DNA from 3 places in the Psychrobacter sp. TPE 89C genome. Region 1 is predicted to be linked to each of the others. Evidence: predicted binding sites of a transcription regulator. Region 1 holds the regulator's gene; each other region holds the start of a gene.
What was found. Region 1 encodes PhoB, which activates phosphate uptake and scavenging genes when phosphate is short. Its sites were predicted from a motif close to TGTCATNAANCTGTCATAA; they were not measured.

Region 1 (2,281 bases):
GCAAAGTGGTGAATAAATTCATAATGAGGTTACCAAAATAGAGTTTGATGTAATAATTAATGGGTAAGTTAGTGGCAGCATTTTATCATGGACAGCATGTTATTGTATGAGCATAATCTGTAAGGAGTCAGTAAATGAAAGCACTTATACAACGAGTGAAGGGTGCGAGTGTTACCATCGATGAACAGTGTGTCGGTACCATCGAGCAAGGTGTGTTGGCATATATTGGCTTAGGCCACGATGATACGCTACAAAGCGCGCAGAGAATGGTCGATAAAATCCTGACTTATCGCATCTTTGAAAATGATGATGACCCTGCCAAATATGGTAAATTAGATAAAAACGTCCAGCAAGTAGCCGGTGGATTGCTATTGGTATCACAGTTCACTTTGATGGCAAAAACTGATAAAGGCCGTCGCCCTGACTTTGGTGGTGCAATGGCACCCGATATGGCACAAGCATTGTTCGCACAATTGGTCGCTTATGCCAAAACTCAACATACGAATGTGGCCACTGGTCAGTTTGGCGCTGATATGCAGGTATCGAGCATCAATGATGGGCCGCTGAATTTTTTATTAGAGGTAAAGTAAACAATCAGATTCAATATTACAGATAAGGCATTTCAAACAAATGTCATTAAGCTGTCATAATTAATCCGTTTAATAGATAAAATATAGCGAGCGCCTATCGCCTTGTTTATAAGTTGAGTTTCGTCATCTAACGCTGAGAATACCGTATGTATAGTGAGCAAATTTTGATTGTTGAAGATGAACCTGCGATTCGTGAGATGATCGTAATGACACTAGAAATGGCTGGGTTTGATAGCTTGCAGGCAGCTGATGTATCAGAGGCGCATCAGCAAGTCGTCGATCATAGGCCGGCGCTTATTTTGTTAGATTGGATGCTGCCCGGAGATAAAAGCGGTGTGGATTTTTGCCGAATGCTCAAAAGCGATGAGATGCTCTCTGAGATACCAGTCATTATGCTAACTGCCAAAGGGGAAGAAGATAGCAAAGTTCACGGCCTTGATGCGGGTGCTGATGACTATATGACCAAGCCTTTTTCGACACGCGAATTGATATCAAGAATCAAAGCAGTGTTACGCCGTAGTAGTGCACTCAGTAGTGATAAGCCTATCGAAATAGGCAGTCTGAGCCTAGATACAAAGAGCCAGCGCGTGACAGCCACAGGCAAAGTCATCGAGGTTGGCCCCACTGAGTATCGATTATTAGCGTTCTTTATGAGTCACCCAGAGCGTGCCTATACGCGGACACAACTGCTAGATCAGGTATGGGGTGGCAACGTCTATATTGAAGATAGAACCATTGATGTACATATCAAACGTTTGCGCACCTTACTACGCCCACATGACTGTGATAAGTTGATACAGACAGTTCGTGGTACAGGCTATCGGTTTTCTAGCTTTATTGAACCCAATTAATTGATAATAAAAGTGCCTTGGCAATCGTGACTCAATATAGCGAATAGTGGTAAGGACAATAGATGAGCAATACTATGCCAATAGAAAATAATCAACAGGGCACGTTAGAGCCAAACTCTCAGAAGCATGCAACGGATCAACTTAAAAAAATCAGCAGCGCCGTACAAGCATTAAGAGATGCGGTGATTTTAATCAATGATGATGATGGTTTGGAGTGGTGGAATCAAGCGGCAGAGGATTTGCTGCTATTGCAAGTAACGGATAAAGGCCAAAGCATTTTTGACTTCATCAGCGCCCCTGAATTCCGTCAATATTATCAGTCCACAACGATACCTAACGATGGTGTTCATATAGAATCATGGCGAGATGCTAAGCGCTATTTAAAGTGTGAAATTACACCGTTTGGTGATGAAAAGCTGCTCATTATTTATGACGTGACACGATTACATAATTTAGAAGAAATGCGCCGCGATTTTGTCGGGAATGTCTCGCATGAATTGCGGACGCCATTGACCGTAATGATGGGGTATTTAGAAAACTTCTCACATCAGCCAGATATGCCGCCACATTGGCGTCGTGGTTTTGAGTTGATGACTCAGCAAACAGCTCGCATGAATAGAATTGTAAATGACTTGCTCCTGTTATCTCGCATTGAAATCGAAGAGGCTTATGAGCTGACTTATATTGATATGACCAAGCTGTTGACTCATGTCTATGATGATGCGCAAGCCTATAACCAATCATATGGCCATACCATTCATTTGCAGATAGATACTTATGACGGGCTACAAGGTTCAGAGATGTACCTAAATAGTGCATTGTCTAACTTGGTGATCAATG
Region 2 (2,281 bases), on a different contig from region 1:
AGCCGCTGCAAAAGTTTCTGCAGATGGTTGTACGAAGTTACCCGCAGCATTTTTTAGCGCTGTGTGTGACATTTTATTTTGCTTGGCATAAGCATACTCAACGTAACCGATAGAGTTTTTCATGCGGTTTACATAGCTTGATACACCTTCGTTACCTTTACCGCCTGCACCAGTAGCAGAAGTTGGCCATTTCACAGTCTTATCAACGCCGACGCTGTCTTTCCAGTCCGTTGACACTTTTGCTAAGTAATCAGTGAAGTTAAAGGTTGTACCTGAACCGTCTGAGCGGAATACGGTAGTAATAGCAGCATCAGGCAAGTTCAAATCTGGGTTCATTGCTTTGATAGCCGGATCATTCCAGTTGCTAATTTTGCCCAAATAGATGTCTGCTAACGTTGTACCGTCTAACTGTAATTGACCAGGCTCAACACCGTCGATATTTACGATAGGTACGACACCACCGATAACGGTTGGAAACTGAATCAAGCCTGCTTCGTCTAACTCTGCAGGCGTCATCGGTGCATCAGAAGCGCCGAAATCGACAGTTTTTGATTGAATTTGTTTGATACCACCAGAGGAGCCAATTGATTGATAATTGACTTGACCACCAGTCGCACCATTGTAGTCATAAGACCATTTGGCATAGATAGGCTGCGGGAATGAAGCACCTGCACCCGTGATATTCATTGCGATATTCTCAGCAGATTTAAAACCTGTATCAGCAGAAGGCGTGCCTTGAGTCTGAGTGGTTGTTTCAGCCGTGGTGGCAGCGCTACTGGTAGTATCAGCAGCTGGCTCTGCCGTATCTGTTGACTTATTACACGCCGTAAGCATTAATGTACAACTAACGGCAACTGCTAATAACGAATAACGCATATAAGACTCCTGAAGTTTAACAACGATACAAAAAAGCATTGTTTGTGACATGCGTGCTATCTTGCCAAGTTTTTATGACAGTTTAATGACAACCTTATGAATCTTTCATTTGCTGTAATAAATGTGCAATTCAAGGAATCTTAGAAGAGTAAAGATACGCCCGATTATTACAGCACATTTATTAAGTAGTAGTTAAAGAGCGCTTATCGAAGGGTGCTCATGTTCTGTGCTTATCACAGATTTGAAATCTGCTATGTAGATGGAACACCTATGGCCAAATACTATTAGCCCTCATAGCAGAATTTTGTTAGTATGAAGGGGATTCACAACACTGACAGACTCGGGGTGCGGTGTATTATTGGCTCGCTTTATTAAAGTAGATGTCCTAATACATTCGCTGAGAGATCACCCGCCGAACCTGATACGGTTAGTACCGACGCAGGGAAGTCTTAAGCACTTTATTATTTATGACAAGGGACGCGTAGAAATACCTTTTTATCATCACTGCTGTCTTAATATGCGTAATGCATGACCTGATAGCGACGATCGATACAAAGCTGCGTCTGATATTTGATGACCGATACCTGCGACGATGTTTTTAGTTGTAGGCTTGTACTCACAATATAAACTTGTCTAAATGATGGATGCTACCTCCGCAGATACTGGCGGTGTTGATTTTATTCAAAAACCAACACGCTAGGACAGCATATGACTATTTTAGAGACCTCCCCGAACACAAAAGCCGCTCAAACTCATATCCCAGCCAGTGCCTCACTCAATGCGAGTGGCAGCAAAGCGGATAAAAAAGCAGACGCGCTAAAAACCCCTGCCCACCGTGCCGCAAGTGATGCTCGCTTCGAAGAAGATGCCCGCGATTTGCACCGTATCTTGCCCGCCTCTCGTAAAGTTTATATCGAAGGTTCAAGACCCGATATTCAAGTGCCGATGCGCGAAATAACGCTTGACCCTACTCCTGTGCAAGGCGTTTCTGAGAATGAATGGGAGCAGAACCCACCCTTTTATGTTTATGACACATCAGGCGTTTATACCGATCCCAACGTCGATATTGATTTGACGAAAGGCTTGCCAAAGCTGCGTGAAGGTTGGGTAAATGAGCGCGGTGATACCGAACAATTAAGTGGATTGTCTAGCTCATACGGACTGGCACGCGCCCGCGATATCAGCACCGCCAACCTTAGATTCGCCCATATCGACAAACCACGCCGCGCCAAAGATGTCGATGGCAAAGCTGGCAATGTCACGCAAATGTACTACGCTCGTCGCGGTATCATCACTCCTGAGATGGAATATATCGCCATTCGCGAAACACAAAAACAGCATGCGCTGACCGATATGCGTCAGCACGATGGTGAGAACTTTGGTGCTAACACGCCGACGGTTATCA
Region 3 (2,281 bases), on a different contig from region 1:
CGTATTACCACCACCGATGACAGCGACTTTTTGGTTCTTATAGAAGAAACCGTCACAAGTAGCACAAGCTGAAACGCCAAGGCCTCTGAATTTGGTCTCTGACTCTAGCCCTAGATACTGAGCAGATGCACCTGTTGAGATGATTAGGGCATCACAAGTGTAGCTACCGTTATTACCCGTTAATTGAAAAGGACGTACATTCAAGTTTACTTCGTTGACATGGTCATAGACCAGTTCGGTACCGAAGCGTTCTGCGTGGGCTTTCATGCGTTCCATCAATGCAGGGCCTGTTAAGTCATGAGCATCGCCTGGCCAGTTATCGACTTCGGTGGTGGTGGTTAGCTGTCCGCCCACTTCCATACCAGTGACCATGACAGGCTTTAGGTTGGCGCGTGCTGCATAAACGGCAGCAGAATAACCAGCAGGGCCTGAGCCTAGGATGATGAGTTTTTCGTGACGTGGCGCTGTATTTTCAGTTGCCATGGGTAATTCCTTGCTAAATATAAAAGTTAAAAATAGGAGTGATTAATATAGTAAATTTTTTCAAAATAACGACTAATATGGTTTTTCTCATTGCTGTGTGATAATAACATAAGGGCACGGCGGACAAAGTGCAAGTTTGCTAAAATCAACATGGATATCATTAGAATTAAAGCATATAAACCTTGAAGTATTGTTGCCATAAATGACGACTATTTTATAAGGTCTATATAAGATTGTTAGCCTTATTCTATGAGCTATATTGCTAAAAGTAGGGTTTTTTATCTAAATCGCATATTAGCTAACTTTCTTGCACTCTTTCTTTAGAAGACTGTCGCCACTATACCTATGTATTTGTTATTATAAGAAGTTATGCCAAGTGTATTGGGGCGCAGAAAGAAGGCTGTCATGACTCATCTTTATGACAGACAATGCGTTCTAAATGCTTTGCCAGAGATATTTATATTCGCACTTCTATATCAGTATCTCTATGTCAGCACTTTATGTCAGCATGATTAAGCTTAGTCATGCGTTGACGACCATTTAGTATTAATAACAAGGCAGATCTTACGTGATATCAGCACCGCTTATTGAGTATTTAAAAAAGGGAATATTTACCCTCCTTGGGTTAATACTGGCCGTTTATCTCTTTGTCATCTTGATGACGTATACAGGTAATGACCCTAGCTGGTCGCATATCAGTAGTGATATGACCACGATTAATAATGTGGGTGGCGCATCAGGTGCTTGGTTATCGGACTTGCTCTATAGCTTTTTTGGTTTTGGCGCATGGTGGCTGCTAGCATTTTTGGTTTATGAGTCTATCCTTATCTGGTGGGACAATAAGCCAACATTTTGGTTGATGCGTTTGATTGCTTATGTGTTTTTATTATTGAGTGCCAGTGCTTTATTTGCACAATTGGTTGCGTTGGTTCAGCACGTAACGGATCCAACAGCGACAAGGCTCGAAGGGGTTGCTGGTGGTATCATAGGGTTGGAGCTACAGTCTCGACTGGCTCAGCTTTTATCGCAGTGGGGGAGTGTGCTCTTCTTAACGGTTTTCGTTATTATCACGGCGACTTTTGCCTTTAATATTCATTGGCTTGCGATTTATCAGAAAGTGACAGCGTTGTCATGGCTTGGTTCAGGGGTCAAACACAAAGGCATGGCGCATGATGATGCCTCTGCTCAAGAAGGCACTACCTCAGAGCAAAATAACGAAAGTATAGCAACGAATAAAACAGCTAAAGAAACCTCAGAACAGCAGCAGTTACCGCTGGAGCTACACTCTGAAGATAGTGTAAAAGCAGTAGAGAATAGTGGTCGTTTCAGCAATGTTTTGTCAGACTTTTTATCAACGTCAGGGCTTGCTGATAGCGTAAAAGCATCGATGGCAGCAGCAACGCAAGCGGCTATGTCTAATTCAAGTGCCATGTCTAATAATGAAAATAGCCAACAGCTACAGACGGCAACAGCGACACCTAGCGGTACAATTGATAATACAGCCAATCATGCTAATACATCGCCGACGTCAAGCTCTGTAATGACACCTATCCGTAAAGTAGAACCGAGCTTTGCTTGGAATGATGCAAATACCGTTGATGATTTATTGGCCAGTGAGCAATTAGCTTATAACACCAATACTATGAACGGTCATGGTTCAGATTCTGCTGCGCCAGTACCTAATAATACTGAATTTAGTCATACCAATACTGAGTCGCTAGAATCAGCTGTGCCATCAGCTCCGGCTATATCAAGCGCAAAAATAGCTGACGTTAAGTCGCCAATTGAGGATGTCGTA

Region 2: the regulator PhoB is predicted to act here: its motif matches at 949-967, upstream of pstS (phosphate ABC transporter substrate-binding protein PstS).
Region 3: the regulator PhoB is predicted to act here: its motif matches at 982-1,000, upstream of ACZW67_RS06895 (DNA translocase FtsK).

The regions. Positions count from the first base shown of each region.
Region 1 covers NZ_JBVFXW010000028.1:3,612-5,892, forward strand. Annotated here, with positions in the region: gene asd (archaetidylserine decarboxylase) at 1-22, opposite strand, end outside; gene dtd (D-aminoacyl-tRNA deacylase) at 135-590, shown strand; gene phoB (phosphate regulon transcriptional regulator PhoB) at 737-1,441, shown strand; gene phoR (phosphate regulon sensor histidine kinase PhoR) at 1,504-2,281, shown strand, end outside.
Region 2 covers NZ_JBVFXW010000009.1:7,959-10,239, forward strand. Annotated here, with positions in the region: gene pstS (phosphate ABC transporter substrate-binding protein PstS) at 1-876, opposite strand, end outside; TPP riboswitch at 1,208-1,338, shown strand; gene thiC (phosphomethylpyrimidine synthase ThiC) at 1,585-2,281, shown strand, end outside.
Region 3 covers NZ_JBVFXW010000016.1:55,828-58,108, reverse strand. Annotated here, with positions in the region: gene trxB (thioredoxin-disulfide reductase) at 1-483, opposite strand, end outside; gene ACZW67_RS06895 (DNA translocase FtsK) at 1,052-2,281, shown strand, end outside.